DNA from 2 places in the Anaerocolumna sp. genome. Region 2 is predicted to be linked to the other one. Evidence: riboswitches for the same ligand, from Rfam matches in the RefSeq annotation. Region 2 holds a riboswitch; the other holds the start of a gene.

Region 1 (17,147 bases), on a different contig from region 2:
TGACAGTCTTACTCAAAGAAATATTGAGCTGGAGGCTATGTTAACTAGTATGGCAGGTGGTGTTGTCGCCATTGATGACTCCAATGAGATCTTATTTTTTAATAAAGCATTTGATGATATTGTAAAACCCATAAATAATAAAATGAAAGGGCAGTCTTTATATAATGTATTAAGAAATGCTGCTATATTTGATGCCATAGATGAGGTACGAAAAACCAATGCCAATGTTACCATGGAAGGAATGCTGCTGTCCGATACCAATAAGAACATACGGGTTACAGCAACGCCACTGGGAAGAGAAGATAAAAAGTGGTTTGGAGTATTGCTTATTATTGAGGATATAACACAGATCAAGAAGTTAGAACGTATGCGAAGCGACTTTGTTTCCAATGTAACCCACGAATTAAAGACACCCCTTACTTCCATTCGGGGATTTATCGATACCTTAAAAAATGGTGCAATCAAAGATGAAAAGGTTGCAACTAAATTTATTGATATTATAGATATTGAAGCGGAACGTTTGTCTGGTTTGATACAGGACATTTTACTGCTATCAGAGATTGAATCTAAAAAAGATTATGATACGGAACCAGTTGATATAAACCAATGTGCTTTAGCCGTTATTGATCTATTGGAACCAAAACTTAACGGTAAAGTTGAAATCATATTTGAACCACAATCAAAATTAAGACCATTTATTTGTAACCCGGGACGAATGAAACAATTGCTTATTAATTTATTGGATAATGCAATCAAGTATACGGAAAAAGGTACGGTTTCCTTAAGCTGTAAAGACGAGGCGGGCAAACTTTTAATTAAGGTTAAAGATACAGGAATCGGTATGGAAAAAGAACATTTATCCAGAATATTTGAAAGATTCTACAGAGTAGATAAAGGAAGAGCCAGAAAACAGGGTGGAACCGGTTTGGGCTTATCTATTGTAAAACATATTGTAGAATTATATAACGGAACTATTTATGTAGACAGCCAATTAGGCGAGGGAACGGAATTTGTGATTTTATTACCTTATAGTTCCGAGAATGAATCATAACTGTATAAAATTAAAGAACTGGCATGTGACAAAACTGTCATTTCGGGTATAGAAATCAGTCGGGCTGATTTTATACTCAAAATGACAGTTTTTATGGAAGCTCATTTTAGTTATCTGTAATGAACCGTTCTGCGTCTGCGGTATTGAATTTTACTGTTTGTCCAAAAGTAGGATAGAAGTAATAGGATACTGCCCAGAAGAACAATGGCAACAATTACCAGTAAACTGTGTAAAAAGAATGTTTCCGGCAGGAGGGTAATTACCGGATCTTTGGCGGGATCAAAAATCCAGAAATTATTTCGGAAAAATATTTTATGGAATAATAGGAATATGGCATCAAAGTTTATCATACTTCCTAAGACCGCTATAAAAGGTATTACTAAAACAGTAATGGAAGACACTAAAAGGTAGCTGTTCTCTTTTTTTCGATGTTTATAAAATATAATCAGTAAACTGATTACAAGGGATATGGCAGCGATATAATAAAAAGCAGTAAATATAGTTTTAACCTCTGCAAAATGCTGTAATCCACCAGGAGAAGAAGGAAGATTGGGAAGTTCTAAGTTCCCTTTATAAAAGGGAGAGTTATAGCGGATTAAAGCATCATAATTTTTAATGATCACTTCTTTTTCCAACCCGGATGTTTGGCTGATATTCAAATGATCTATATCCCGATAATATATAAATCTGAAATTAACAGCTGCTATAACACCTAAGGATATTAATAATAAGGTGAAAACGAAACCGATTAATATATCTGTGAGTTTAAACTTTTTCATAAACGCTCCTATCTGCAGTTTTATATACCTGTAATTCTACATAATAAATTTTACATATAATCTGAGTAGAATTATACAACATTATTTTTACAAATTCAATGAAGTTATATGTTAAAATATATGTTATAACCCAGATATCTCATTGGTACAAAGCACAAGGGAAATAGATTATAAAAGTATAAAATTAAAGGCAAATTAAAGGTTCATAGTTTAGTTTTACTATTAAAAGCACCGCTATGCATGCTTTCGGAAAGGAGCGGCATATGAAAATTCTTTATGTTGAAGATGAAAAATATATGGCCCGTGCTGTAGCGCAAGTATTACGAAAAAATAATTACAGCGTGGATTTAGCTTATGACGGGGAGAGTGGACTTGATTTAGCTGTTTCCGGCATATACGATATTGTAATACTAGACATTATGCTTCCCAAACTGGACGGAATCGGCGTCCTCCGTGAAATGAGGAAGCGCAGTGTTCTGATTCCTGTAATACTGTTAACTGCAAAAGGTGAAACGGAAGATAAAGTAAAAGGTCTTGACAGCGGAGCAGACGATTATTTAGCAAAGCCATTTCAGACAGAGGAATTAATGGCTAGGCTTCGGGCACTGGGACGGCGTCGGGGACAGTTTACCGCTGACAATGTTCTTTGTTACGGAGATATTGAACTAAACTACAATACCCTGGATTTATTTGGGAATGGGCAGACGTTTCATCTGACACTGAAAGAAAGCCAGCTTCTCGAATTGCTGATTACCAACAAGGGACAAGCAATTACCACCGAAACAATTATTGAAAAATTATGGGGCTGGAATTCTGATACGGAAGACAGTCACGTTCAGGTACAGGTGGCGTTTTTACGTAAGAAATTGTCTCTGATAACGAAGCGGGTAAAAATCAAAACAGTGCGGGGAATCGGATATATGCTCACACTGGACGAGGAAGTGATTATTGATGTTTAAGAAGCTTCGCAACAATATGATGTTATTCAATATGCTGACGGCTTCACTTGTTATGTTAGCCGCATTTACTGTGATTTACCTTGTAACCTACGGTAATATTGAACGGGAGAACCAGCAGCGGTTGAAATCTGTATCGGCTATGTTCTTCGTACCCAACCACATACCTCCCGCTGGTGCAATGAACGGAGATTTCCAACCGCCTACTATACCGGAGCGTTTTTCTGTAGACTACGGTGTTTCTTTTGTACTATTTGTTAAAGATGGCAGACTTGAAAACGTTAATAGCCAGCTTAATTTTGAATACAGTGTCTATAGGGAAGCTTTTGAAAAAGTAGGGACGGCAGATAAGGGAAAAATAATCCTTGCGGATAGAAAGTGGCTCTTCACGGTTGTGCCCACACCCCCCAAGGTGGAAAGTTTAAACAGGCAGCCAATTGATATGCAATACACCCGTATTGTTTTTCTTGACATAACAAATGGTATTAAGATTTTACAGACCCTTATGCTCACCCTTACCGGTGTGGGGGCTGGGGTACTGTTAGCTTTGTTTTGGCTTTCTTACCATTTCGCCCTTCGGGCAGTCCGACCTATTGAGGAAAGCTATAATAAACAAAAGCGTTTTATTGCGGATGCCTCCCATGAACTGCGGACTCCCCTTGCTATTATCGGTGCAAATGTGGAAGCCATCGAAACAAATGGTGAGGAATCGGTTGAAAGTCAAAAGGAGTGGTTTGGTTATATTCATGCTGCGCTCAATCGAACAGGCAAATTATTAGAAGACTTATTATATCTGGCGAAGTCTGAGGGACTAAAAAACGAGGACAATCTGCCATTTGACTTGAGTGTGATTTGTGAAAGGGTCTGCGCCTCTATGGAGGCTGTACTCTATGATAACGGTGTATCTATGGAAACGGATCTTGAGAAAAACGTAATCGCCATTGGGGATAGTGAAAAAATCGCGCAAGTCTTCTATATCCTGCTGGACAATGCCGGTAAGTACACGCCTCAGGGTGGTAAAATCCAGTTTACCCTTAGCCGTGCAAATGACAGGGCCATTGCTCGTGTAACAAATTCCGGTGATGGCATTGGGGCGGAAGATTTAGCGAAAATCTTTGACCGGTTTTATCGTACCGATGCTTCCCGTTCCACTGAAACAGGAGGGTTTGGATTGGGTCTGTCTATTGCCAAGACCATTGTTGACCGTTCCGGCGGAATAATAACTGCCGAGAGTACAGGCGGCTTGACCACCTTTACTGTAAAATTGAAACCAGGCTAAAAAGTTTTCGCCCATTAAAGGTAAATTAAAGAACCAAATATTATAATCGCTCTCAGATAAAGCAAAGGGGGCGATTTTTATTATGCAATGGCGGCATGAATATAAACACAGCCTAAACTATGGTGATTATATTATCCTAAGGGATAGATTGAGGCATGTTATGCTTCGGGATGCACATGTGGATGAAAACGGCGAATACAAAGTCCGAAGCTTATACTTCGATACACCAGGTGATAAGGCTCTGCGAGAGAAAATCGACGGTGTGGACAGACGGGAAAAATTCAGGATACGCCGCTATCTTGGTAATGCAGATTACATAAGAGTCGAAAAGAAGAGTAAAGTGCACGGAATGTGCTACAAGCAGTCAGAAAGGATTCTTGCTGAGGAAGTTACTGCGCTGCAAAACGGAGATTTGACGTGGATGGCAGAGGATCAACGGGAACTTATCCGGGAGCTGTACTCCAAAATACGGAGCCAACAATTAAAGCCAAAAACGGTAATTGATTATATTAGAGAGCCGTTCATCTGTATGGCGGGAAACGTACGTATTACCTTTGACAGGGACATTCGGACGGGATTGTTTTCTACAGATTTTATGAAAGATGATTTACCTACCATAAAGGCAGGAGATGAGATCGTTCTGTTGGAAGTAAAGTACGATCAGTTTATTCCAGAACATATCGTAAAAGTACTTCAACTGGAAGCCAGACGTGCTTCAGCTGTTTCAAAATACGCGCTGTGCAGAATGTACGGCTAATAAATTATAAGGAGAAAATCACAATGACTTTTAAAGATATTTTCAAATCCAGCTTTCTGGAGAACATCAACAGCGTAACTATATTGGATATGGTACTTGCACTGACCCTGGCCTTTGGTATCGGAGTTTTTATCTTTCTGGTTTATAAAAAGACCTTTAAGGGCGTGATGTACTCCTCCAGTTTTGGTGTAACTCTTATCGCTTTAACAATGATAAGCACACTAGTAATTCTTGCGGTGACCAGCAACGTGGTACTTTCCCTTGGTATGGTGGGAGCACTGTCAATCGTGCGTTTCCGTACGGCAATAAAGGAACCCCTTGATATAGCATTTCTGTTCTGGTCAATTGCTGTAGGAATTGTTCTGGCGGCGGGAATGATTCCCCTTGCTGTGTTTGGCAGTGTTGTAATCGGCATAATGCTGATAGTGTTCGTTAACAAAAAACCACACGACAATCCGTACATTGTTGTGATCCATTGCTCCGATGGAGAAGCAGAGGGAAAAGTTATATCTTCACTAAAAGAATATGTACAAAAATATGTAGTCAAAAGTAAAACAGTCACTGCTGATTCCGTTGAACTTCACTATGAGGTACGGCTGAAATCTGAGGATACGTCCTTTGTAAATGCATTATCTTCAACACAGGGTGTTTCCGACGTCGTACTGGTAAGCTACAACGGCGATTATATGGGGTAACGCAAGAGGAGCTAAAACGCTAGAATCGAGGATACTATGTCAAAACATAAATTCACTACAAGTTTTTGCGTTGCGATTGTTATCGCGATGCTTGCTATTACTATAACATTTATGGCAAGTCCGAATTTCGGCGTAGCCATAGCCCATATACAGCCTGCCTATGCTGAAAAATTATTTAGTACGGACAGGGTTCATACAATTGATATTGTGGTAAAAGAATCCGATTGGGAGGACATGATTGCAAATGCAATAAAAGAGGAGTACATACAGTGCTCCGTTGTGATTGACAATGAATCCGTCAAAAACATAGGAATACGTCCCAAAGGCAATTCATCTCTGTCTATGATAGCAAATTCGGATTCGGACAGGTATAGTTTCAAACTCGAGTTCGACCACTATGAGAAAGGCAAAAATTATTTCGGTTTAGACAAACTGGCATTAAATAATATCGCTCAGGACAACACCTATATGAAAGATTATGTGACTTATCAGATGATGAACGCTATGGGTGCAGATGCGCCCCTTTCCAGCTTCATATGGGTGACGGTCAATGGTGAGGACTGGGGACTATATCTGGCCGCCGAGGGTGTTGAAGAATCTTTCGCACAGCGTGTGTATGGTAACAATTACGGTGAAATTTACAAACCCGACAGTATGGATATGGGTGATAAGTTAGGTGGTGAAGTCGGTGAGGGCTTCCCTGGGAGGGGACAAATGCCTGAATGGAGCGGTGAAATGCCTCAATTGCCGGAGACCACCAATGGGCAGGAGGGAAACCCGATGCAACAAAGAAGTCAAATGCCTAATTTCAGAGGTAATGGTTTTGGAACGGACAGTGCAACTTCCCTAATCTATTCGGATGATGATCCGGACAGTTACGCTGCTATTTTCGATAATGCTGTATTTGATACGTCAAGTGCAGACAAAGCACGTTTGATTTCCTCATTAAAACAGTTAAATGCTGGTGAGAATATTGACCAGATCGTTGATGTAGACGAAGTTATCCGCTATTTTGTGGTACATAATTTCGTACTGAACTCCGACAGTTATACAGGCAGTATGATCCATAACTATTATCTTGCTGAAAATGACGGTAAACTTAGTATGATTGCATGGGACTACAATCTTGCGTTTGGAGGAATGGGAGGCTTCGGAGGTGGAATGGGCGGAAGGTTCGGAAATACCAATAATGAGAAAACAGATGCAGCCGCAGATAGTGTCACCTCCCTTGTTAATTATCCGATAGATTCACCTATGCTTTCCGGTTCTACCGAGGATAAGCCCATGATTGGGTGGATTTTTGACAACGAGGAATACCGGGCTAAGTATCATGAAGTTTTCGCTGAATATATGGAGTATTTCAACAGCGGTAAATTTTCCAAAATGTATGATAATGCCATTGCACTTATTTCTCCTTACATAGAAAAAGACCCGTCCGCTTTTTGCACCTATGAGGAATTTCAGAAAGGCAGTACTGCTTTACGGGAATTTTGCCTGCGTAGATCCGAGAGCATAAACGGCCAGCTAAACGGTACAATCGCCGCGACAAGCCAGGAACAGACGGCCACAGCAAAGGCCGGATTCATCGATGCTTCGGATATTGATATGGAAAGTATGGGGTCAAATTCCATGGGATTTGGCGGTGCCCGGGGAGGAGAATTTTTTGGTGGCAGTCTCCCTGCTGCAATTGAAAGTACTGGGCAGGAGACACCAGACACAGCACCACAGAACAAGGGGGACATTAAAGGACGTAAAATGGCCAATACGGGTATACCCTTAGAATCTTCGGTACTTCCCATATCCGCAAATGAAGGGATGCTAATGCTGATATGTATGGTATTGCTGATTGCCGGTATACTATTTGTAAAAAGATGGAGGCGCAATCTGTGATACATTTTTCCATGATTATCTTTAAGGAGTGTTAGAACTTACATAAGCTGTTATTATATTGTTTATTAATAAATAATAATTGAAAATTATTAAATTATCAGTTACACTTAATTAAGATGAATTGTATGACTGGCGGAAGTGAGAATGAACTCACGGGGAGTACAATGTTTAAAAATATGCCGACCGCCTGGGCAACCTAAGATAACCTGACATATAAAGTGGTTTATATACATTCTATATGTAGGATTACTGGGTTACCTGGGTGGTTATTTTTATTGATTAGAAAAGTGTGAAGAAAAGCTTAACACTTGAAAGAATTTATTCTTTTAACCTATGAAAGGAGCATAGTTATAAAAATGAGAGCATTGGTTAGTGTATCAGACAAAACCGGCATTGTAGAATTTGCAAAGGAATTAGTGGGACTTGGAATTGAGATTATATCAACCGGAGGAACCTATAACAAATTAAAAGAAGAAGGTGTGCCTGCCATTGAAATTTCTGAATTAACAGGATTCCCAGAATGTTTGGACGGTCGTGTGAAAACACTGCATCCTATAGTTCATGCAGGTTTATTAGCTATGAGAAGTAAACCAGAACACATGAAACAACTGGCTGATCTAGAGATTCAAACTATTGATATGGTAGTTGTTAATTTGTATCCCTTTAAAGCAACCATTCTAAAAGAAGGTGTCACTAGAGAGGAAGCTGTTGAAAATATTGATATAGGAGGTCCGACTATGCTTCGTTCTGCGGCGAAGAATTATCAGGACGTAGCAGTTGTGGTAGATCCAAGAGATTACGAAACGGTACTGAAGGAACTTAAAGAGAAGAAAGAGGTATCTTTGGATACCAAGTTCTATTTGATGCAAAAAGTATTTATGCACACTTCCCATTATGACACTATGATTGCGGATTATTTAAAGAAGCAAAGAGATGACCATGAACTTCCGGAAACCTTAACTATGACCTTTGAGAAAGTTCAGGATATGCGCTATGGTGAAAACCCTCACCAAAAAGCGGCATTTTATAGAGAGATTGGAAAGAAACGAGGTTCTATTACTGATGCAGTACAACTAAATGGTAAAGAGTTATCTTTCAATAATATAAATGATACAAACGGTGCTCTTGAACTATTAAAAGAATTCACAGAACCTACCATTGTAGCCTGTAAACATGGAAATCCATGCGGTGTAGGCAGCGGGGATACTATATTAGATGCCTGGAAGAAAGCTTTTGAGGCAGATAAAGTATCCATATATGGCGGAATTGTAGTGGTAAACCGGGAAGTTACCCTTGCACTTGCAGAAGAAATGAAAAAAGTATTCTTAGAAGTAGTAGTGGCACCTAAGTTTGAAAGAGAAGCTTTGGAATTATTACAAACAAAAAAGAATGTACGTTTATTGGAATTAAAAGACATTGATGTACCACAAGATGAAAATGCTTATGATTTAAAGAAAGTAAATGGGGGATTAATCGTTCAGACCATAGACAGCAAATTGCTAGTGGAAGAGGAATTAAAAGTAGTAACCCACCGGACTCCTACGGACAAAGAAATGGAGGATTTAAGATTTGCCTGGAAGGTTGTTAAATTCGTTAAGTCCAATGGTATTGCTCTGGCAAAAGACAAACAGACAGTTGGAATCGGACCGGGTCAGGTAAATCGTGTATGGGCAGCCAAACAAAGCATAGAACATGCAGAAGAATTAATGAATCCGGATGCAACAAAAGGTGCAGTACTTGCTTCCGACGCGTTCTTCCCGTTTGATGACTGTGTTGAAGCAGCACATGAGGCGGGTATTACGGCAATTATCCAGCCGGGAGGTTCTATTCGTGATGAAGATTCAATTAAAAAATGCAACGAATATGGAATCGCCATGGTATTTACCGGAATGAGACATTTTAAACATTAAAAAATAAATAGGCGTACTATACTATAACTTAAAAGTTATTTTATGGTACGCCTTTGTTGCAAATTTACGTTATAATCCCAGTTTCATCTAATAAGAATACACCATATCCTTTTCCAGGTTTTCTGCCTTTCTCCAGATATTCTGCAAATATCTTCTGCAATGAGGTATCTCTTGGCAGGTCTTTCGGAGGTTTACTGGCATCCTTGCCAAAGATGCGCCAGGCATCATGGAATTCTTCTTCTGTGTATGCACGTATATATGTGAAGTCGTTCATAAAACCCCGTATGTTGGAATGTGCCGGAAGTATATCTTTAAGTGCAGGATCTAAAAGCCAGGAACTGCAAACTACAGGTATTGGTCTGCCTTCAAAGTCCTTTTTGTAAAATTCATAAGCCTTATGATAGGAATCCATACGCTTTTCCACTGTAAAGGAGCCGGAAGCAGGAATATGCATATTGATTACCTTATCACCTTTTTTTACAGTAAATCCGCCTATGGAATATTCCTCTAATTTAAATATAGAATATTCGTATTGCATACGACCTAAAGCGAACCGGGCCATCTGATAAAACCGGGGAAACCATTCCCGCACAAAGGTTCCCCAGATACCGTATAACTGGTAACATTCCTTTAATTTACAGGTAAGATCTTCCGCTGTATTCCAGTAAATCTCTTCCGATATATTTCTTTCATGGTAAAGCTTTAATAATGGCTTACTGCTTAATACTAGTAATAGCATGGATATCATGTAACTGTGAATATTCATGTCTTTTGCTAATATATCTATTTGTTCGAAGGCTTGTGTAGTAAAATTACTCATAAACATACTGATTAGGGAGTCCATTCGGTTCTTATAATCAGAATTCATTAATATTTTCCCATACAGTTCTTGAAAGATTTCTTGTGCTTCTTTCGGAAAATTATCTTTTTTCATAAAGTATATTAAAAATTCCTGTTCATTCATCTGATATTCACACATCCTATCCTATTTGTCTGACAATTGAATTGTACAATCTGTCTTCACATTATTTTATATAGAACCAGTGAATTGTCAATATTTATTTATGAAATAGCAATATTGAGTAATTTTTTATCTCTTTTTCGACAAGATTGCGTTAGTAATAGTGATAGATATTTGTTAAAATCAAAATAGATTTAATACATTATTGCTAAAAGGAAAGGAGACGGTGTTATGAAAGTAATTATTTTAGGAGCCGGAGGCAGAGGAAGAAATTATACAAGATTCTGCAGGCAATATGGTGCTGAAATTGTTGGTATTGCTGATCCGGATACCAAAAAGTTAGAAAAACTGGCGCTAGATTTTAATGTAAGTGAAGATAGACTGTATCACGATTGGGCAGAAGTTTTGGACAGAGAGAAATTTGCAGATGCCGTTATTAATGCTACACCTGACAAGGTTCATTATGCATCTACAATGGAGGCTTTGGAGAAAGGATATCATGTTTTATTAGAAAAGCCTATGTCCGATAATGAGCAGGAATGTATCAATATGGTTGAAAAGGCAGAAGAGAAAAATTTAATTCTCATGGTATGTCATGTATTACGTTATGCTCCTTTTTTTGAAAAATTAAAGGAAATTATTGATGAAGAGCGAATCGGACAGCTTGTTAACATAGAAATGACTGAAAATTGTGCTTATTGGCATTTTGTACATTCTTATGTAAGAGGAGTTTTTCGGAACGAAACAATATCAAGTCCTTTTATATTGGCAAAATCATGCCATGATTTAGATTTAATCGGTTACCTGACCGGTAAGAAATGTTTGTCCGTAGTCTCTGAAGGAAATCTGAAGTATTACAGGAAAGAGAATGCACCGGAAGGTTCACCTGATTATTGCCTTGATGGATGTCCTCATGAAACTACATGCCCCTATTTTGCACCAAGGCTGTATTTGAAACAGATATCTTTGGTTGGCTGGCCAACCCAAAGTATATCCCCGGATACTTCCTTTGCAGCCAGATATGAGGCATTAAAAAAGGGACAATATGGGCGTTGTGTATTTCATTGCGATAATGATGTGTGTGATCATCAAAGTGCAATTTTTAATATGGAGGATGGATTAACAGCTACTTTTCATATGACAGGCTTTTCAAGTGAAAATACCAGGACATTACGGTTTTATGGCACCAAAGGAGATATTCGGGGACATTTGGAACGGGGAGAGTTGGAAGTATTTGACTTCTTAACAAAAGAAAAAGAGGTGATTCAAATCCAGTATGAAACCATTCAATCAGGCCACGGTGGGGGAGATTCAAGACTTTTATATGACTTCCTTGATGGAGTAGACAAAAAAGGAGGAAATTTAAAAACTCTGGCCCGTCTATCCCTGCAAAGCCATTTAATGGCATTTGCCGCTGAAAAATCGAGAAAAGAAGGCAAACGGATTTATTTATAAGAAGAAAGGGTTTCGCTATGACTATAAGAAAACTTGAAGACTATGATCCCTCTCATTTTTATGATATGAAAAGCCAGCTTAAGGATTTTATCTATGAGAGAACCCGTAAGGCTTTGGAAAAGGGAAAAACGGACCGTTCTCAGATAAACACAAAAGAACAGCTTAAAAAGCGGCAAACCTATATCAGAAGATTGTTTTTAGATTCCCTGGGAGGCCTTCCATCCTGTGAAACACCTTTGGAGCCTCAAATTACGGGCATTATTAAAGGCCATGGATTTCATATTGAAAAAGTGATTTACCAGTCAAGGCCGGATTGTTTTGTAACAGCTAACCTGTACATACCTAACGGATTGCAAAAGCCTTCCGGGGCAGTTTTATTCCTTTGCGGCCATGACCCGTTGGCTAAACATAGTGAGGAGTATCAGATGGTATGCCAATGCCTTACTAAAAGAGGACTCATTGTGTTAGCTTTGGACCCTATTGGACAGGGGGAACGGCTTAGCTATTATGACAATGGAATGGAAGTAATAAGCAGGGGAACTACAGAGCATACCCATGCAGGCTTTCAATGCCTCATGACAGGATATCCTTCTGCCAGATATTTTCTCCATGATGCTTTGCGGGGAATTGATTATCTGCTGACCCGCCCTGAAGTAGATCCGGAAAATATCGGAGTAACTGGCAATTCAGGAGGAGGAACCCAGACCAGTATGCTTATGCTGTATGATGACAGAATTAAAGCATTTGCTCCCGGAACATTTGTTACAGGTTATGAAGAAAATATGCTGACAGGAGTACCTCAGGATTCCGAGCAAAATTGGCCGGGATTAATTCAACATGGTTTTGATCATGAAGATATATTATTAAGTGCTGCACCAAAGCCTGTTGCAGTTTTGGCTGCATCCTATGATTTCTTCCCGGTAGAAGGAGCCAGAAAAACCCTGGAATCGGCGAAGAAATACTGGGAGATATGGGGTAAGGAAGAAGATTTGTACTATATAGAAGATGCTTCAAAACATAGCTATTCTTTTCGGCTTGCACAGGCAGCTGGGGAATTTTTTGCAAAGACATTGGGAGTTACTGACAGGGAGGCAATTTCTTTTGAAGATATAAAACTTTTTAAACCGTCAGAACTGTGGTGTACCGTTAAGGGGCAAATCAGAGAGGAAAGAAAGAATACAAGGTTCATTTTTGAAGAAAATCTAACATTGTTAACCCGGCTTAAAGCGGAAAGAGATATTCAGGGGGATGATAGAAAAAAGGACAGCGTATATAACTGGATAAAAGAACAAGTTTTTTATCAGCGTGTCCCATGTCCCGTAAATTTAAGAGATATTGCGGAATTTGACTATTATGATCTGTCGGTAAAGTCTTATATATGGAGATCTCAGGAAAAAGTAATGAATCATTGCCTTGCTTTTAAAGATCATACCTTTCATAATACGGCCACCTCTCCCGTGATTGCTGTTTGGGACGGAGGAACCGGCAGATTAGAGGAGCATATAGAATGGATTAAAGAACAGTGCCAAAAAGGGAAAACTGTATTTGTTTTAAATACTTCCGGTGTTGGAGGCATTTCGCCATATCCTATAGGAATCCGCGATATGGGGGACATGTTTGGGACCATGTATAAACTTGCAGATGATCTGATCCGGTATGGAGATAGTTTATGTGCACTGCGTATATATGATGTAATTCGAATGGTGGATATGCTGCAGGAGTTTGAAGGTACGGATCATGGGAACATCCATGTATATGCCCATGGCAAACAAGGGGTATATGGTGTTTTGGCAGCTTTTATTGACAAAAGAATAAAAACCCTGTCCGTAGAACAGCCTATGCCAAGTTATGCAAGCTGGGCAGGTGACCGTTATTATACTATGGAAGAGGCTATGAGTATTATTTTACCTCAGGCTCTTAAAATATTTGACCTGGATGAAATATATGAATGGCTGATAAAAGAAAAACGACTGAAACAGACTGTTAAGAAAAGAATGAGGCGCTAAAGCGCCGGAATAGAGGTTAGGTCGAAAAACAAAGTTTTTTCAACCGGCAATTTGTGCAAGGCACAAAATTGCTATTATTATTAAAAGGTGCTAAAGCGCCGGAATAGAGGTTAAAATGAAAAAGTATGTTATAGCAGGTGCAGGTATGAGAGGCTATTACATGTTTGGAAAGCGTATTGTGGCAGAAGAATATAAGGATTATGCTTCTATCGAAGGAATCTATGATATAAATCCTGTACGAGCACGTGAGTTTGCAAAGGATTGCGGAGGCATTCCGGTATATGATGATTTTGACAAAATGCTGAAAGAAGCGAAGCCGGACTATGTAATTGTAACGACGGTAGATTGTTATCACCATGAATACATTATAAAGGCTTTGGAAGCGGGATGTAATGTGATTTCAGAAAAACCCATGACCATTGACCATGAAAAATGCAATGCAATATTAGAAGCAGAGAAAAGAACAGGAATGCATGTACAAGTTACATTTAATATGCGTTTTATGCCATATATGCAAAAGATTAAGGAACTGATACAAAGTGGGATTATTGGTAAAGTTCTTACCGTTGATCTGGAATGGCATCTGGATACCAGACATGGTGCGGATTACTTTAGAAGATGGCACAGATATATTGAAAAAAGCGGCGGACTGCTATTGCATAAATCAACACACCATTTTGACATTATTAATTGGTGGCTGAATTCTTATCCGGAGCAAGTAAGTGCAATGGGAACAAGGAACTTTTATGGGCCTGTCCGGGAGGAAAGGGGTACCAGATGTTTGACCTGCCAGTATAAAGATACCTGTGAATTTTACTGGAATATAGAAGACGGGGGGGATCCTTTTTACAAGAGATTCTATCTAGAAGCAGAACATGAGGATGGGTACATCCGAGATTCCTGTGTTTTTGATGAAAGCATTAATATTTATGATAATATGGCAGTGAACGTAAAGTATGAATCAGGAGCATTATTAGCCTATTCCTTAATCGCTCACAGTCCCTATGAGGGATGGAATGCTTCCATTAATGGAACAGGGGGAAGGCTTGAGGTTGGAGAAATCTATTCCGGACATGGTGAGGAAGACAGCTGCAATCATATAAAGTTTTACAATAGAAAAGGGGAACTAATTACCTATGATATTCCCAAATTAAAAGGCAGCCACGGCGGAGGAGATGATAAACTGATACAAATGCTGATTAAGAATGACATTAAGGATGAACTGGGTGTTTTTGCTGCTTCTATGGATGGGGCAATGTCCTTGCTTATAGGTGCTGCAGCAAATATCTCCATTACGAAAAAGCAAGTTGTTAGCATTGAAGATTTGTTGAAACACCCATGATAAATATTAGGGTTTTCATATATGAATATTTTAAAAGGAGAGGTAAACATGAAGAAAAGATTAATTAGTGTAATACTTATTATGGTGATGGCAATATCACTATTAAGTGGATGTGGTTCTTCATCCGAGAAAGAAGAGACGAAAACCACAACAGATCAATCCGATTCGGGTACAAAAGAAGATAAGACAGAAGAAGAGAAGAAGGAAGAACCCAAACCAGTTACTTTAACCATTGGATTACCGGGAGGTTATGATGTAACCAGCAAAGAAATTATTGACGGCTTTAAAACTGCATACCCTCATATTACTCTTGTAATTGATGAAGCACCCTGGGGTGACTTTACAAAGAAAATAACAACACAAATAGCCGGCGGTAATGCACCTGATATTTGGTTCCAGGAAAATGCGGCTGTATTAGGCTATGGTGATATGGGTGCAGCAGAAGATTTGATGCCTTATATTAAGAGAGATTTAAAGTTAGAGGAATATGCAACAAATCTTTTCTCGGCTCAGGAAGGGGAAAAGGTTTGGGGTGTACCTCATGGGGGCAATCCTATTGCATTGGCTTATAACAAAGATTTATTTGATGCCGCAGATGTTCCTTATCCTACCGATGACTGGACCTATGAAGATATGATTGAAGCCGCAAAACTTCTTACCAAGGATACAAATGGGGATGGAACAGCAGATGTTTATGGACTGCTTACAGCAGGAGGAATTACAGACGGATGGTTTCCATGGATTAATTCTGCCGGCGGTCAGGCTTTAGATGAAGCAAAGAGAAATGCAGTTTTTGATGATGCAAAATCCCTGAAAGGTATAACAGAATGGGTTAATACAATTCATACCTACAAAATAAGTCCATCCCGTTCAACGATTAATGAGCTTGGAGGAACCGCCCAGATGTTTGGCAACGGAATGGGAGCCATGGTGTTCTTACAATACAGCTTAGGAAGTGCTGTGTTAAATACAAACTTCCCAGATTTAAATTATGATACCGCTAAGATTCCTCTAACCTTCGACGGAACTGAAAGAGTTGTTCCTAATGTCAGCAACACCTGGCTGATATTCTCAAAAGCAAAGGAAGAAAACAAAGAGGCAGCATGGACATTCTTAAAATATTACTTAGGTACGGATGTGCAGAAGCTTATTGCTGAAAGCGGCTCTACTATTCCGGTTAACAAAGAAGCCCTTGCATATGTGGATACGTTGCAGTCCAAACCCTTAAATAAAAAGGCTTATACGGAAGGTGTTGATGTGGCCGGTGTAACTTTAGATGAGAATAAATGCTGGAATGAATGGAGAACAGCTGCACAGCCAATTTTTAATGACATAATGGACGGGAAAACCGATCCCCAGACAGGATTAACACAAATAAAAACAGATGTTCAAAAGATATTGGATGAAAATTTTAATGAATAGCAGAATAATGGGAATGGTCCCTGAGTGTTGTAATAATTAACACTATCATAAAATGTGTTGGTATTATTCTGAGCATCGGGAAGAATCCGGGAAAGGGTAAATTTCTAAGATGCTCAGAAACAGGGATTCTTAATTTATGAGTTTAGAAAGAATATTAAAATTTTAGTAAAGGAGGTTGCAATGAGAAAAAGCAATTTTTGGGGCTTATTATTTGTTTCACCATTTATTATAGGAATTATTGTTTTTTTTATATTTCCTGTTTTATTTTCAGGATATATTTCTTTTACTAAATGGGATATGTTTAACCCGCCTAAATTTGTGGGATTGAAGAATTGGATTGATTCTATAACAAATCCGGTTTTTTGGATTTCTTTTCGGAATGTTTTTTATTTTGCATTAATATTTGTACCCCTTCAAACCATCTTTGCTCTTATTATTGCCCATATGCTGAATCACAAGATAAGATTAAAGGGATTTTTCAGAGCATGCTATTTTCTGCCCAACATAACTCCCTGGGTAGCAGGAGCTATTGTATGGAAATTCTTATATGGCTATGATTTTGGATTGATTAACCATATTTTGAGATCGTTGGGTTTAAACGGTTCTTATTGGTATGATAGTGAAAAGTGGTGGGTAGCTATTGG
Region 2 (17,147 bases):
GGCACTATCACCTGGGCAATTTGAATTAAAACAAATATCAGACCTGACCACATTCCGAATCTTAGAATGAATTCACGAAAAGATTCTGCCGAAGAAAATAAACCGGTTTTATATCCATAAAGAATAAAAAGGCAAAATACTGCCAGTCCTATCCATGTGCTGAATTTGAGTAAAATATTTACAAGCTTTTTTCTCTGCATTTTATACCTCCAAGTATGAAGTATTTATCATTCATACTTTATCACTTTATATTTATTCTTCTATTTTCCATAGTATATAGGACATATGTAACTTTTAAATAAATATTATGTTATATTAATTTCTTGAGTTTATTCCAGCCCAATTATTTATAAAAAATCAGGGATTTATGTTGTTTCTATTCACCCCATTGGTGTTCTCTATTAATAATAACGACATTGTCGTCTAATAATCTTCAAAAAGATATGTATTTATATCCCCCATTAAAAATCAGAGCAAAAACCGGGTATTTTTTAACCTGATTTTTGCTCATTAAATTAATATAAATTTTAGTTCTCTTTCTTTATTCTACTATTTGATGATTTCTAAAAGTCCCTTTGACAAGTGGAATAATTAATAATGATATAATGATTGAAAAGATAATGTAGAAGGTTGCCGGCGTGAATACCTGTCCCAGAACTTCAAATAAATACACCGAAAAAATATTAGGAAATTCAGTAGCCTTAGCAGGGAAAATCTGAAGCAATTGATACAATAATCGTTCTTTGGGTGATACATGAAATAATCCCGGCAAAAACAAAAGCAAAAATGACACTGTAATAACCAAAAAAGAAGAATTAAAACAGGATGAAAGCAGCATGACTAACATTCCAAAAAGTAAAATAACGAAGATAGTAGTAACAATAGCAATCAAGCTTGCTGTTAACATAGTAAGAGGATATGTTGAATAGACACTTAAAGTTTGTATTGCCATATTTCCTCCATCAAATCCATGCAGCAATAACATTAGCAGCAGAAAACCAAATAGCGTAAGAAACGATGCGCCTGCTATAAATGTCACTCCTGTAAATAATTTTGCAAAGATTGCCTTGCTTTTACCATGTTTTGAGGACAATATAATCCGATCTGTTTTTAAATAATATTCGTTTGCAAAAATCGGTGAGAGGCAAATTGCAATAGTAATCATTAAAATCAATGCAATAACTTTTAAATATTTATTAAAATACAAATACCCATCATAATGATCGTTGTAGTAGTTTTTACCTTAGAAAGCATTTCAAAATGCTTTTCTCTTTCTTTTTGAGACAAACCGGATAAACTGTTAATATGTTCCGTAGAAGCCTGATTTATGGAATTATAAAAGTTTTCCCCCTCCTTAACTGTAAGTGTATCGATGGGTTTTACTTCACTAGTATTGATGATTTGGAATCCATCGGTACCAAGATTATTCGTATTTACCTCATATATACTATTTATGATGTCAGCCGCTTTTTCATATGGCAATACATATTTTATATAAGAATAAGATTTAGAACCTACACGTCTGCCGTGATCAATATAGTAGTTTTCATCACTGAATATCATAATCGTATTTTGTTCAATTACTTCCTTTATAAAAGCTTCATCCATTACTCCTGCTTTAGAGCGAATTACCTCTCTATCCAATTTCATGGCTTCAAAGGAAGATCTTCCACTGCTCTCGTGCCAATAAAAGTGACTTTTAACTGATAAGAACGCTAAAAATGCAGCAATTATAACAAGCAGCAATAAACTAATTATGGTGCTTTTCCTTTTAAAAAGTTTTTTATACTCAAAACTTACAATGTCAAAAAAATTACTCATTTTGATTCACCTCACTAAAATAATATAAATATAAATCTTCCAAGGTTGCTTTTACACAAATAGAATTCTCATAAGGCTTTTTATCACATACCAAGCGTAAAAATGTTTTTTCATTCTCTTGTCTTATATTGATAATCGGATACAAAGTCATTAAATCTTTTGCTTCTCTATTATCAATGGTACATTCAAAAACCTTGCCGTCAATCACTTTAATAATTTCATCTAAACTTCCAATATGGATTAGCTGACCATCTTTCATTATCAAAATTTTCCCGGCAATATTCTCAATATCAGAGACTATGTGAGTTGAAAGCAGTACAATTCTATCTGTCCCCAGCTGTGAAATTAGATTCCGGAAGCGTACACGCTCTTTGGGGTCAAGCCCTGCAGTTGGCTCATCCAAAATTAGCAGCTTAGGATTATTAAGCATAGCCTGTGCAATTCCAAGTCGTTGTTTCATACCCCCTGAAAAGGTCTTGATCTTTCGCTTTGCCATATCAGATAGGGAAACAAGTTCCAGCAACTCGGCTGATTTCTCTTTGGCTCTTTGTTTTGTTAAGCCTTTCAAACTTGACATATAACACAAGAATTCCATTGCCGTAAACTCAGGATAATATCCGAACTCCTGAGGTAAATATCCCAGTGCATCCCGGTAGTCCTCATTTGTTACATCCATCCCATTAAATTGAACCTCACCACTTGTAGGTTTTAATATACCGCATATCATTCGCATTAAGGTTGTCTTTCCTGCACCATTGGCACCCAAAAGTCCATAAACACCTTTTGTCAGTGTTAAAGACATTCGATCCACAGCAATTTTATTTTGATATTGCTTCGTTAAACGATCTATTGTAAGCTCCATTGTAATTCCTCCGTTTTTTTAATAAGTTTAACTACTTGTAAAATCATCAGTACAAGCAAGGCGAAGAATACCATATCCCATAAGTGAAAGTATCGGATAGTAAATACCGCCTGATTTGAATACATTAAAACACTGTTCAGCACACTGACAAAGCAGCTGATGCCGCCACAAATATAAGACGTATCTCTTGTCTTTACATAATTGAGTACGAATAATGATAAAGTACAGGTAAACATAAAAGGAACCAGCATATAGATTCCCAAACGCCAAAAGCTATAATCTGTTCTTCCATTCAGTAATAATAAAAGTGTAATAAGTACAACCGCATTTAGCCCCCCCAATATCCCCAAACGTACCAAAACAATATCAGAAAGGCTGTATTTGCAACTCATTTCAAGTTCTGTCATATGATAAGAGGTACTGCGGGATATCTCCATAACTGCAACTAAAACTATAAACGGCATCACCGAAGAAATAATCCATAATAATCCGAATATATCATCAACCTGGGCAAATTTTAATCTAAGTAAGGCACCCATTACTAAAACAATTGAGGTAAGCCAAACACGCTTCCGGATATAACCTATTTGACTCAAGATGAAACCACTATATTTTATTTTGGGGAAATTAATCCTTTGCAAAAATTCTCTTTTTCTCACTGGTGATGGGGTATCAAATGCTGCCTGTATTTGCATTTTTAGCTTTTTATTCAAGAAAAGTCCTCCTCTCTTAAAATGAGTTTTAGTCTATTTAATGCGTTATTTATTTTACGATAGATACTAAATCGTGAAAAGCCTGTAATACTGCTGATTTCCATCATTGACAGTTCATTAACAAACCGTAAGAATACAAGTTCCTGCAAGTCACCAGGCAGGGCACTGATGGCTTGTTTTATAGTTATACTAGTTTCAAGATCTTCCAGTGTATTTTCTGATGGAATATCTTCATCTAAAAGCAGCATTTCTTGTTTTGTATATGTATCAATACACAGATTTTTTGCAATAGTATAAAGATACGCAAGGGGTTTCCCGCGGCTGATATAGGAACTTTGACTGAAAAACTTAAGAAAGGTCTCCTGTGTCAAATCTTCCGCCAGCGTTGAATTTTGTACTTTGAAATAGCAGTATTTATATATTTTATCATATTGGTCCTTGAGCTCTAAAGACACACGAAAACCTCCTTTCATTATGAATAACGATTCATTGGTGTATTATGTGCGGGTAAAATAAATTTTCTTTTCTATTTCTTTTTCTTTTTCTTTTTCTGTTTCTTTTTCTTTTTCTGTTTCTTTTTCTGTCTTTTTTTCTGTCTTTTTTTCTGTCTTTTTTCTATGATTGAATTAAGCCTATGTCAGCGATTATATAATTTCCATTATACCATGAGTGTAGTAATTCCATATTAGATCTTCAGAACAAAAAACTGTCATTCTGGAAACATAAGTTCAGCAAAGCTGAATTTCACGCTTTCAAAATGACAGTTTTTCCAACTGCTTATCGTCAGTTATAAAGCAGCTGTCTTATTAATAGTCAATCCTCATATTTCAGAAAATATAAGCATATTGTCGGGCAGATTTTGGAGACAATTCCAGGTTATTATAAAAATGATTACATAATATTTATTTCATAATCCAGTTTCGGATCATTTACAATAGTATCTTGCATTGGACATTTAGCCTCTATTGTGTTAATAAAATTCTTAATTTCATCTTCTGTATTGTCAGCACTAATAAGGTACTTTGTTTTAATACTGCTAAAACCAATTTTGGCATTTTTGTTTTTTCCACTAAATCCGTCCGAATCCATTTCCCCTTCCATTTTAATATAAAGTTCTTTTAGCTTTATATTAGCTGATTCCGATAATGTTCTTGCAACCATACATTTGCAGCCTCCAAGTGCGTTCAGAAACACTTCACCAGGGCACAATCCTTCATTATTGCCACCGGCTTCTTTTGCTTGATCCATGGTTAGTTTAAAATTTCTTGCACGGCCTTCTACTTTTAACTCATCCATTAATTTTAATTCTGCATTTATATTCTCTATCGCCATAATAAGACCTCCTATTGGATTATTATCTATTAATAACGAAAGTGTTATTCTTAAAATAATAAAATAAGGATTTATTATAAAATATAAAATAAAGAGAACGACAAGCTTTTTCTAATATAATGTATATCAAAAAGGTGAAGAACTCCAATATGTATTGGTCGCCGCTTCACCTTTAATGATCTATAATCAGCTTTATATCCAACAATTTTAATGATTCACCATAAAGATATAATTAACCGGACCAGTCAAAGCATCCTTTTTAGGAAAGATGGTAACATAATACGTTCCGGTTGTAAGCACACTATCGATGACAGACATTTCTGTATCATCTATCAGTTGGGGAGATGCAACTTCCACTACTTTTCCACCTTCATCCATGATTGTAAAATATACATCTTCCATATTTGCTGATGTGTGAACTCCGGCAAATCGAAATTGGGAAGGAGTGGATAATTCAAAACGATAATAATCAATTTCATTTGGAATAATTGTTCCAGAAACCATAGCTCCAAACTCTACTGTTTGACAATTTTCTTTACTGCCGCTAACGGTGGTATCTTCATATAACAATAGAGATTTTGAGGTCTCTTCATAAAATTCCTCCACAGTCATTGGATTGGATGTATTAACCTGATAAATCTGAGGAAGGTAAATAGCAAAATTTAAATTTTGTCCGTCCACTAAGTACATAGTATTGATCCCAATAACTTCCCCATATGCATTCAGTAAAGGCCCTCCGCTATTTCCTTTTGACATAGCAGCATTGGTCTGTATATAAGTGATTCCCTCTAATTTGCGTAAATTATTAGTTACTATGCCATCGGAAAAGGTATCGGTAAGTCCTAGTGAACTGCCGATGGTATAAACGGTTTCTCCAACGGTTATTCCATGCTGGTTATGCTTTAATATATCATTTGTAGTGGGTATCCGAAGGATTGCTAAATCCAATTCTTCGCTATATCCTAAAATATATGAAACATCATAGTTTTCTCCATTACGCATATGTACTCTAATACTACTAGTATCTTTAATGACATGGTAATTGGTTATAATAGTTCCATGATCAATAAAAAATCCGGTTCCCAATCCACGATTGGTATTAATCTGAACGGTAGATGAAACACATCTTGCATAAATTTCTTTTGCAGATAATTCATTTTTATCATCTTTTATAATGTCTTTTACCGTAACGCGAATTTTTAATACCTCATTTGTTTTGCTGGAAGTAATAGTTATGGTTGTTGTACCCTTTCCTTTTGGAATAATGTCTAGAGGTGCATTACCCTCTGACCATTGTCCCAATTTGTAATCCGCAATCTTTGGATTCTCTGTCTTAATTATTAAATTTTCTCCTGATGGATTATCAGAAGATAGGGTTAACTGAACTGTCTCATATATTGTAATATCCGTAGCACTGGCATGAAGCTTTTTATCTGCTACTGTTATATGGCACTGGTATACCTTCCCGCCATTTTTTCCTGTAACGGTGGCTTTCCCTAGTTTTTTTGCCAATACCAGTCCCTCATTATTTACAGTGATGACAGAAGAATCGGAACTGCCCCAGCTTACTTTCCCGGCAGAGCCTTTAATAGAAAGTAACTTCGTATCCGCTATCCCTATCTCTAATTTTTTATCACTTATATCCGTATTCTCAACGGTTACCTTGCAGGAATAGTTCTTAGAACCAACAGCAGCCGTTATAGTTGTACTGCCCTTCTTTACTCCCGTTACTTTACCGGTATCGGAAACCGTGGCTATCTTTTTATCCCCCGAAGTCCACTTCACCTTGTCCTTTGTCCCATTCACTTTCAAAGAATACGTTCTTCCCACATACAACGTAATCTTTGATTGATTTAATTTGACAACCGCAGCCTCCACAATCTCATAATTCATAAGTGGCAAGCTTACAGGAACCGCCAAAAAGGATGTTGCCAGAAAGACTGTAATAATAAGCTTTTTTATCTTTTTCATTTGTAACTCTCCTTATACAAAATGTCATTAACAATTCTTTTAATATTATAACTTACGAATCCCTATAAAACAAATCATCTACCTAATTGATCAAACCGCTTTGCCCACTCTGTTTAAATTAATCTTAGAGAGTAGGGGATGATATATGTTTTATGTGACTTTGGTAAATTCGCCATGGTTCTTATACTATAGGAATCGCGCCAATCCTTAAAAATGGAGATGTCTGAGGTGGCAGCGCCACCGAGTTATCCATTTTCAAGGATGCCTTAAGCGATTACTATAGTATTAGAACCATCGAATTTCCCTACGGAACATAAAACATATATCATCCCCCTACTTTCTAAGATCTGAATAACCCACCTTGGGCAAAGCGTCCTAGCACATTATTCCACACTCTTTAAAGATTCCACCATATCAATTTTTCTCAACCTATAAAACATAAAGTAGTTGACGAACCCAGAAAATCCAAAGGTTAATAAACCGCTAAACACATAGCTGATTCCTTTCATTTGCCGTCCAAACATAATAGTATCAATCTCTGCGGTTAATATAACAAACCGGTGAAGAATAATTCCAAGGAATATACCTACAAAGACTCCAACGGCAGTTAATATGATATTTTCCCGGTATACATAAGTTGCAACTTCTATATCTTGAAATCCCAGAACTTTTAATGTGGCCAGTTCACGTTTTCTTTCGTTTATGTTGATATTATTAAGATTGTATAATACAATAAAAGCTAACAGTCCCGCTGAAATAATCAACACATACACCACTATATTTAAGCTGTTTAGCATATCATGAATCTGATCCTGCAAATAACTGGTAAACAATATGGAAGATACCTGTGGGAAATTAAGTACCTGGGAGGCAAACTTCTCCTCATATACTGCATCCTTATTCAAAGACTTTAAATATATCTTATTATATTCAGGAACTCTGCCATATAATTTTCCATAGGTAGACGGTGACATGAAAATATAATGAAGCATATAGTTTTCAACTATATGGGATACCCTAACCTCTATACTGCTAACCTCTCCATCTTTTATGGTTATGGTGTCGCCTGTCTCCACACCCAGTAAAGATGCCAGCTTTTCGGTGATAATAACACCATCTTCTTCTAAATCGTAGTTTTCATAAGTTTTTCGGTTTCTAAACTCTATAAAGTTTTTAATATGTTCTTTATCCTCAGGCACAATCAGTGTAACACTCTTTTCCTTACTTTGATGACCTGCATCCACGGTTTTCTCATTTGTTTTTATAAAATCTTCCACATTAGAATCATTCTCAAGGAATTCATAAATGTTCTTATCCGTATCAGAATCATTATCTACTTCTTTTTCTTTTAATGTTATGATGGAATCCTGATGCCAGAGATCAACATATTGAACATCCGACATTGCGGATATGGAATCTTTTAATCCAAACCCTACTAAAAGCAATGCCATACAGCCACCTATTCCAAATACAGTCATAAAGAAACGTTTTTTGTATCTTAACAAATTTCGAATCGTGGATTTGGTTGTAAAGTTAAACTTTTTCCAGATCCACGGAATTCGCTCTAAAATAACTCGTTTTCCTACCTTAGGAGCTGCCGGGCGCATTAACTGAGCCGGTGATTCCATAAGCTCTTTATAACAGGCAAGGTAAGCAGCCAAAGTAGTGCACAGTACTGCGATTATGGTAGATAACAGCCCAAAATACATATTATAAGGAGTTATAACTTCCGGTATATTTTGATAAAGAATTCCATAAGCCTTAATAATTACTTTTGGAAGTAATTGTTCACCAGCCAGCACCCCAAGAAGGCTTCCCATCATACTGGCCAGAAAAGCATACATAATATATTTGCCGGCAATCGATGTGTTCTTATAACCCAGGGCTTTATAAGTACCAATTTGAGTTCTTTGCTCTTCCACCATACGAGTCATAGTAGTTAAACTAACTAAAGCTGCCACTAAGAAGAAAATAGCCGGAAATACTTTTCCAATATTGCCGATTCTCTCAGAATCCTGCCCATATTCAACATAGGTTTGGATGCTGTTCCTATCCAGTACAAACCATTTAGGAAATTCCACTTTACTTAATTTTTCTTCAGCCTCTGCAATCTCTTTCTTTGCATCCCCTATTTCCCGTTCTGCTGTTTCTTTTCCTTCCTCATACTCTTTTATCTTATCCGTCAGAGTAACTTTGGCATCCTGCAATTCCGTCTCTTTCTCTGACAGTAAAGACTCTGCTTTTCTTATTTCTTCTTCCCCATTGCGTATTTCTTTCCATCCTGCTTCTATTTGTTTTAGCCCTTCTGTAATCTTTTCACGATTTTCTGCAAGGGTCTTTTCTCCGGCTAATAGTTTTTGTTCCTCCTGGTTTAATACTTTACCTGCTTCCTTTAATGTTTTTTGCTGTTTATCCAGCTCCTCTTTCCCGGCATCTAGTTTAGACTTGCCCTCCTGCAGCTGTTTTTTCCCTCTATTTAGCTCATTCTGTTTCTCTTTTAGTGCAGCTTCCCCTGCTAAAAGCTCCTGCCATTTATCCGGATATAAATCTTTATAGGGTCCTAACTGTTCTTTTTGGGCAGCTAATTCTGTCTTAGCTGTATTTAATGTACTTTGGCCTTTATCCAGTTCCTGTTTTTTCTCTTTCCATGATTTCATGGAAGTGTTCCAGGTTCCATATGCAGTATTTAGGGTTTTAACACCTTCTTCATACTCTGCTTTCTTAGTATCAAATAACTCTTTACCTTTGTTAAAGTCGGCTTCTGCCTTAGTAAGCTCTTTCTGCCCTTCCTTTAATTCCTTTTCTTTGGTGGACAAATTATTCTTATTAGTTTCTAACTCATTCTTATTGGATCTTAGTTCCTCCCAAGCTTTTTTTATCTCATCATCACCATCTGCAATCTCTGTTTTTGCATCTTCAATTTTCTTTGCAGCATCTGCCAAATCTTTATTTACTTTCGTTTCGTTATCTGCTAATTCTTCTTTTGCATCTGCTAATTCCTGCTTGGGTTCATCTAGAACTTCCTGATAACGGGCCTCTTTTCTGCTTTCTGCTATCTTTTCAATATTGTCCGCTACCGCCTCTACTGTTTTATCATATTCTGAGGTATAACTCATAAGCTCTTTGGCTTCTTTCACGGTAACAAAGATTTCTGTGTATGCCTCCATGGTAAATGCATCTTTTGGTACTACAACAAAATTATTAACTTTTCCATTTCCAATAGAGCTGCTGCCCCGGTCAAAAGATAAGTATTTGGAACTTGATCCTACCCCCACTATAGTATAAGTATTTTCTTTAAGACTCTCTGATAAGTCTTCTTCCGTACCCGATGCAAAATGAAGGACATCTCCTATTTTAAATCCTGTAGCCGCCAGAAATCGTTCGTCTACCAGGCACTCTGTAGTCGACTGAGGCAGCCGGCCTTCCAATACTCTAATCTGATTTATGTGGTCAGTTTCAGACATGACTTTAAGAACCATTTCTATTTCCTCGGAGTCTAATAAAACATCCGCAGAATAAGAAGGTTCCACGTTCTCAACTCCGTCTATCTTACTGATTTCTTTTACATCTTCATCGGTAAGACCTAACGTGCTTAGTACCCGGATATCCATTAAATTGCTGCTGTCATAAAAACTGTCGGCTGATATTTTCATATCCGGCTGGGAAGCACGAATTCCGGAGAAAAATGCTACGCCAAGTGCGACAATTAGCATAATGGATAAAAACCGGTTTAAACTATTTTTTATTTCTTTCACAAAATCCTGCCTGATTGCTTTTCGCTTTTTCTTATTATTTTCCATGATTCACTCCACTACTCAAGATGTCTTACCATTCTATTGTTTCTACGGATATAGGGTTATCATTCACTGTCATACCGCTCACTCTTCCGTTCTTAATCTTAATCACTCTGTCTGCCATTGGTGCTATAGCTGAATTATGGGTGATAACAATCACTGTCATTCCATTTTCCCTGCAAGTATCCTGTAATAATTTCAGTATGGCTTTACCGGTATTGTAATCAAGAGCTCCCGTTGGTTCATCACATAATAACAGCTTAGGATTCTTAGCCAAGGCTCTGGCTATGGATACTCTCTGCTGCTCACCGCCGGATAATTGTGCTGGGAAGTTTAATAGCCTTTCCCCAAGTCCTACTTCACATAAAACAGCTGAAGCCTCCATAGGATTTTTACATATTTGGGATGCTAATTCTACATTCTCCACCGCCGTAAGATTCTGTATCAGATTATAGAATTGAAATACAAAACCTACATCATCTCTTCGGTAGTTAGTAAGTTCTTTCTTACTAAATTCGCTAATATCCACTCCATCCACCATAATACTTCCTTCACTGCAAGAATCCATACCCCCTAATATATTCAGAACCGTAGTTTTTCCTGCTCCGCTGGGTCCTACAATTACAACAAATTCACCTTTATTAATTTCAAAATCAATTCCATCTACCGCTTTAATGATAACTTCCCCCATGCGGTAATATTTCTTTACATTCTTTAATTCTATAAATGAAGACATACTGCTCTCCTATTCTAAAAAATTTCAAAGTGTAGCTATTGTTAGGTATTATACTACGTTAGCTTCATGAAAACCATTATAAATTTATGAACTTTTTGGAAATTTTTTTAAAGATACTTTATTTAACCTCGTCAAGTAGTGACAATGAAATTATGAGCAAGTAGCGCAAACGGATTGCGAATATCCCCTTTGACTTCTTTTATAAGTTTCTTGTCTAGTAACAAAAAATATGCTACAATCTCAATTAATCGATGAAAAAGTACCACTATTTTAAATTTTATTTTGGAAAAGGGGATTTATCTTGAAAAATACTAAAAGAGTTTTGGCTTTGATTGGAGTTTTATTGTTATTATGCATACCTGTTCTCCTTGTAATAGGTGCTTTTACTGCTTCACCGGATTCTACAGCACTATTTAAGGCAAGTATTTTCTGTGCCATTGTTGTACCTATTATGGTATATGCTTATATACTAATTTACCGCGTAATTAAAAAGAATAACAAGGAACAGATTGAAAGCAAGCAAATAGATAAAAAAGATGGCCGGAATTGACAACCATGAAAGGCTATGATAATATAAAAGTGCTGTACGACTGACGGAAGTGGAATTAACCACGGGGAGTACAGCACTTTGAAAGCCGACCGTCTGGGCATAATGCTTGGAAGGGTGGGCATTTTTATTGCATTCCGATGTTACAAGATAATTCGGATTAAATTATGAAAATCATGAGCAGAGTAGGATTTTGTGCGTAAATCAATGATTTGCAGTGTCTTCTGAACGGGGAGTTGTCAGAGGAACGAAAAGCCTTTAAGGCTTACGGTACAAAGTTCGCATCCCGCTGCTACATAAGGAGAAGCGGTGTTATTATATATAGTACCTCTTGTTATGTAGCTGTGCTGCATAACAGGAGGTGTTTTTTATGATTGCAACATAATGTATCAATTTAGCCATAAACTTTCAACAATTTGTTCCAATAAGAAAGGAGAAGTTAAATTGAAAAATTCATCTTTTTATGTGCGCCGCATTACAATATCTGCGGTATTTCTTAGTATTTCCCTGGTTTTGAAAACCTTATTTACTTTTTACATACCCATGTTTGGGCAAAATGGAATGAGCATCAATATCTCTGGTATATTCTCCATAATGCCGTCCATTTTATTCGGACCTGTATATGGAGCTGTGACCTCCGGACTTTCTGACCTTTTAGGTTATCTTTTAAAACCAATGGGGACATATATTCCCCTTATGACCCTGGTGGTAGCTGCCGGTGGATTTATCAGGGGTGTATTGTGGTCTGTTCTGGGCAATAAAGACAGTAAGAAATTAAGAATTGCAATTGCAGTATGCTCGGTATTCCTTTTAGTAGCAGGTATCTGCAACATGACATTTTTGTCTGCCGATGGCATTGATAAAAATTTTTACGAACACGTACAAAAGGAAGAAATAAATACAGATAATATGCACCTTGTCAGCAAAATGCTTATCACAAGAACCATTGACACAAAAGACCCCTCGGGGAACCTGAGTACCTATATTACTTTCGTAACAGCAGGAATACTTGGCAGTGCTGTTCTTGGAATCCTTTTATTAACTGCGGACCTCTTTATCTCAAAGAAGTTCCTGCATGGCACAGGCAAAGGACAAATTCCTCAGCTTCTTATTACTATGGTCGGTTCAGGTCTGGTTGTAACTACTCTTAATACGGTAGTATTGCGTGAAACAATTTTTACCGCATGGAAGGTGCTGCCCTTTGCAGTAGTATGGATACCCCGTGTTATAGAGGAGATTCTCGGAAACACTATTAAGGCATATTTTGTATCCATACTATTGGGTGTTTTCCGGAAACAGCCCGGCTTGAATGAGCTGACTGATAAGCCCTTGTAATGCGTCCAAAGGAAATCCTCAGTTACATCTGACCATCACGGTTCAGTGGCTTGATCTTTTCCTCTCACAAACGGATAAAAACCATTCCTTCTGTTTATGAGAGTAAAGATCAAGCCACTATTTCATTTTGCTAATCTTCTATGCTTAACGTAGCCGAATACGAAAACACCCATAGAAATAATTATTAATATTGAGTATATCAGGATATCCCAAATATCTGTTACAGACTGTTCTGTGAATTTAGATACAACGCTGTTAATCCACAAAGATATGGGCAAGCCGGAAATTACTGCAAATGCCGCAGCTATATATCCTGGTAAATTACTTTTACAAAATAATAAATAGATTTCCCAGAAATAAATCAGTGCAATGGCAGAAACCCGAATACCGATTGGTAATATTAGCCCAGCAATGCCGATAACCCGTTCCAATGCAAACAAAAAAGGAATTATTAATAAACTAAGCAATATAAGGGATATGTGGATACCCTTTTTACTCCATATTACAGTTGGCTCTATGATTGACCACACAAAAATAATGGAGGTCATTGGAAATAACGCCCAGGTTAGCTTTCCATTGATTGCAAAATTACAGATTGTACATACAATAATTCCAAGTAATAAGATTGCAGAGGTAATTATTGCATAAATCACTCGTACATCTTTGGATTTGTTTTTCGTTGCAGTATCCGCATATTGGATAGTTGTTTCTATAATAGATTCCACCTCGGAGGAAGACGATTCCATCCTTTTCCCGTTCAATAGTTCGTTTATCGTAATACCCAAGATGTCACAAAGGACAGGTAACAAAGAAATATCAGGACAGCTTAATCCACGTTCCCACTTTGAAACAGCCTTATCAGTAACGCCTAGCTGTGCCGCCAGTTCCTTTTGCGTCATTTTGTTTGATTTTCTTAGCTCTGAAATAAATTGAGACATTTTCCCATTATCCATATTCTCCAACCTTTCTTATATTGCTTTATACGAATATTTTAATTGATGTTTTTCATATAAGCAATAGACTTCCGGTTGAATACAACAAAAGAAACCAGCGGTAGAGTTAACAAAGGCAGTAACAAATCTAAGTATTGCAAATTACTGCCGAATATTTTCTCACTGACATGGAAAGTGTCCATTGGAACAGCTTAATTAAAAATGTTTCCACATTAATCTCCCCTTTCCTTTATCCATTTCAACAGTTCATCAAGTTCACTGTTCTTTATCTTCTTGCCATCATACAGTGTTGTCACCAGACTGGCAAATGAATTGCCATGAAAGCGTTCCATGAAGTCACCAGTTTCAAATTTCAAATATTCTTCTTTGCTGATAATCGGAAAATAGGTACGCTCCTTTTTGTCAAGTATTTAAAAAATAATTTCGCCTATTAAATTTAGAATCATTTATTCTAACTCCAATAGGCGAAATCCTGTTAATTTATCTTAATAATTTTGCCAATTCCCCTTCATAAACCATATGAAGTTCATGCAGCGCTCTTGTAATAGCTACATATAAGAGTTTTGCATCTGCATCGCTGGCTTCATAACTATTACAATCCGGATTCCATAAGATAACAGAATCAAATTCTAAGCCTTTTGTCATATGAATGGGAAGTACCATAATGCCATTGGAAAAATTCATATCCTCCATATTTTCAGTAAGTTCTTCCACTTCTATATACTTATTTAAGTGCTCATATACTATTCTGGTTTCTTCTATAGTACGGCAGATAATTGCAATAGTCGTATAGCCGTCTTTATGATTTGTGTTGATAATATGGATTACTTTTGACAGCATCTCCTGCTGACCCACAGTCTTGGTAATGGATACCTCTTTTCCATGTCTTATAACCGGTTCTATATCATAAGTTTTAAAAGTACATTGTCTTAAAACTTTACTTGCAAAATTGGAAATCTCCACCGTATTACGATAACTCTTAGCCAAAACGTAAAACTTGTCTTTATCCGGATAGAATACTTCTTCTTTCAAGGTTTCCCAATCATTCATACCGGTATCATAATATATATTCTGGGTTATATCTCCCATGATTGTATAAGTACAATCGTGAAATAATTGTTTCATTACGTAAAATACCGAAACACCAAAGTCCTGGGCTTCATCTACTATAATATGGCTGACCTGCTCAAAATCAATGGTTAATTTCAGCCTTTTTTTAATGTATGCGAGCATGGCTAAGTCGTATAAATCAATCATCTTTTTATCAACGTTATCCATGAGCAGCCGGATCACTTGTTCTTCCGGTATCTCGTAATTCAAATTTAGATAATTCTGTTGATTTAAAATTAAATCCTGTAAAAAATTTTTATAAAGTTCAATTAGATTTATTTTCATACTTTTCTTTCCAAAATAATCTTTAAACTTTTTTAATTCAATACTGATGGCTTCTTTCTCCTGCTGCTCTCTTTCATTTACCAGCCGTATTTTGCTGCTTAATCTCTTATTCAGTAAATCAATTTTTTCTTGTAAAGGTTTATCTTTAAATATATCCAGGAAACCTATAATTTCAGATTTTGAATAAACTTCTTTGTTATGGTATACAATGGAATCCAGCTTCAAGCTCTTTATTTCATAATCATTTATATATGTTTCCAAGGCTTTGATAAAGGATAGAGAACCTTTAAATTTGTTTAGCGCAATCTCTTCCCCGGTCTTTTTCATCTGGGATTGCTTTGAGAAATTATCTTTTAATACATATTTATTTTTCTTTATATCAAAATCTTTGTTTAAAAGTATGTTCAAGAATTCTACCATAGTCATTTGATTAATATTATATACATCAAGGTTAGGCAGTACCCCTGTAATATAATTTAATAACATTTTATTACTGCCGATTATATAGAATTCGTCGGAACGAAGCTTTTCTTTGTAATTATAAAGGATGTAGGAAATACGGTGCATGGCAACTGTGGTTTTTCCGCTTCCTGCTACTCCCTGAACAATTACATTATGCCATGGAGTGTCCCGAATAATCTCATTTTGTTCCTTTTGAATGGTTGCAATGATTTCCCCTAATACCACTTCTTTATTCTTACTTAGGTACTTCGTCAGGAATTCATCATTTGCAATAACATCCGTATCATAATAGTCTATTAGTTTACTATCACCTATTTCAAATGTTCTTTTCAAATTTAGTGAGATATAAATGGGATCTCCATACGGTGAAAGATAGGAGCTTTCTCCCGTTTCACTGTCATAATAAACACTTGAAACAGGTGCCCTCCAGTCAACAACCACTATATCGGTACTGCTTCTACTGACTCCGTTCTTCCCTATATAAAGAGAATATATTTTATCCTCTTGAATTCCTTTATCAGAATCTCCTGTTTCATTCTCTTCATGTTCCACATAGTCAATTCTTCCAAAGTAGGGTTTCTCCAGTGCGGACAGGTTTTTGTTTAATGCTCTTTCCATATCTGATTGCATACTAAGTCCAATTACCAGATCATTATGGAGTTCCGGATTATTGGAGCGGTAATTATCGTATAATTCCTTAGTTTCTTCCCGAATTATCTTTAACTTTTTCGTATAGCCATCAATGTTATTCTGAATAACAGCCACACATTGTTCTAAATGATCCTCTTCTTTTTTCCACTCACTTCTTAGCTCTTCATGTTTTTCATTAAAACTATTGTTGTCCATTCTTCCTTCCATGATACCTCCTTAAGGTCGTTAGCGAACTAATGGTTTAAGTTCTTTATTTACTTTTTCTCTGGGTTACTGTTACATAGTACTGGAAATTTAAAATAAATACTAGACTTTTTTTTCAAAGTATGTTATGCTGTAAAATGAAGTGTACCTAAAAATAAGCATCTAACTTTGTAATAGTTTTCCAACCATTGGTATGAATGGTATCTCAATGAATGAACGTTGATGTAACCGTTCTTTTTTTTGCAAAAATACCCTATGCAATATAGATAATTATTAAAAACAATAAGCTGCCATTCCAAGCTACAGACAATCCCAGTAGAAATCAAAGAAACTTCACAGAACTTAGATATACTAAATTCCATATAGGAAGA

What was found. A riboswitch is a leader RNA that binds a small molecule or an ion and turns the genes downstream of it on or off. The one in region 2 is predicted to bind ZMP and ZTP.
Region 1: linked by a shared signal. The riboswitch ahead of purH (bifunctional phosphoribosylaminoimidazolecarboxamide formyltransferase/IMP cyclohydrolase) and the one ahead of RT261_RS14365 (ECF transporter S component) in region 2 are both predicted to bind ZMP and ZTP.

What each region holds. Positions count from the first base shown of each region.
Region 1 is NZ_DAMAUC010000031.1:25,997-43,143, reverse strand. It holds gene pnpS (two-component system histidine kinase PnpS) at 1-1,051, shown strand, start outside; gene RT261_RS18490 (TIGR01906 family membrane protein) at 1,162-1,830, opposite strand; gene RT261_RS18485 (response regulator transcription factor) at 2,094-2,789, shown strand; gene RT261_RS18480 (sensor histidine kinase) at 2,821-4,065, shown strand; gene RT261_RS18475 (polyphosphate polymerase domain-containing protein) at 4,148-4,822, shown strand; gene RT261_RS18470 (DUF4956 domain-containing protein) at 4,804-5,517, shown strand; gene RT261_RS18465 (CotH kinase family protein) at 5,554-7,407, shown strand; ZMP/ZTP riboswitch at 7,523-7,607, shown strand; gene purH (bifunctional phosphoribosylaminoimidazolecarboxamide formyltransferase/IMP cyclohydrolase) at 7,764-9,317, shown strand; gene RT261_RS18455 (acyltransferase domain-containing protein) at 9,382-10,251, opposite strand; gene RT261_RS18450 (Gfo/Idh/MocA family protein) at 10,510-11,733, shown strand; gene RT261_RS18445 (alpha/beta hydrolase family protein) at 11,751-13,739, shown strand; gene RT261_RS18440 (Gfo/Idh/MocA family oxidoreductase) at 13,855-15,081, shown strand; gene RT261_RS18435 (ABC transporter substrate-binding protein) at 15,130-16,503, shown strand; gene RT261_RS18430 (carbohydrate ABC transporter permease) at 16,684-17,147, shown strand, end outside.
Region 2 is NZ_DAMAUC010000018.1:3,920-21,066, forward strand. It holds gene RT261_RS14310 (TVP38/TMEM64 family protein) at 1-200, opposite strand, end outside; gene RT261_RS14315 (hypothetical protein) at 542-1,207, opposite strand; gene RT261_RS14320 (hypothetical protein) at 1,186-1,821, opposite strand; gene RT261_RS14325 (ABC transporter ATP-binding protein) at 1,814-2,683, opposite strand; gene RT261_RS14330 (hypothetical protein) at 2,668-3,396, opposite strand; gene RT261_RS14335 (RNA polymerase sigma factor) at 3,393-3,851, opposite strand; gene RT261_RS14340 (OsmC family protein) at 4,288-4,728, opposite strand; gene RT261_RS14345 (trypsin-like peptidase domain-containing protein) at 4,936-6,699, opposite strand; gene RT261_RS14350 (FtsX-like permease family protein) at 7,083-10,499, opposite strand; gene RT261_RS14355 (ABC transporter ATP-binding protein) at 10,525-11,229, opposite strand; gene RT261_RS14360 (hypothetical protein) at 11,531-11,779, shown strand; ZMP/ZTP riboswitch at 11,806-11,885, shown strand; THF riboswitch at 11,956-12,070, shown strand; gene RT261_RS14365 (ECF transporter S component) at 12,221-13,111, shown strand; gene RT261_RS14370 (helix-turn-helix domain-containing protein) at 13,234-14,064, opposite strand; gene RT261_RS14375 (BlaI/MecI/CopY family transcriptional regulator) at 14,277-14,474, opposite strand; gene RT261_RS14380 (HelD family protein) at 14,545-16,779, opposite strand.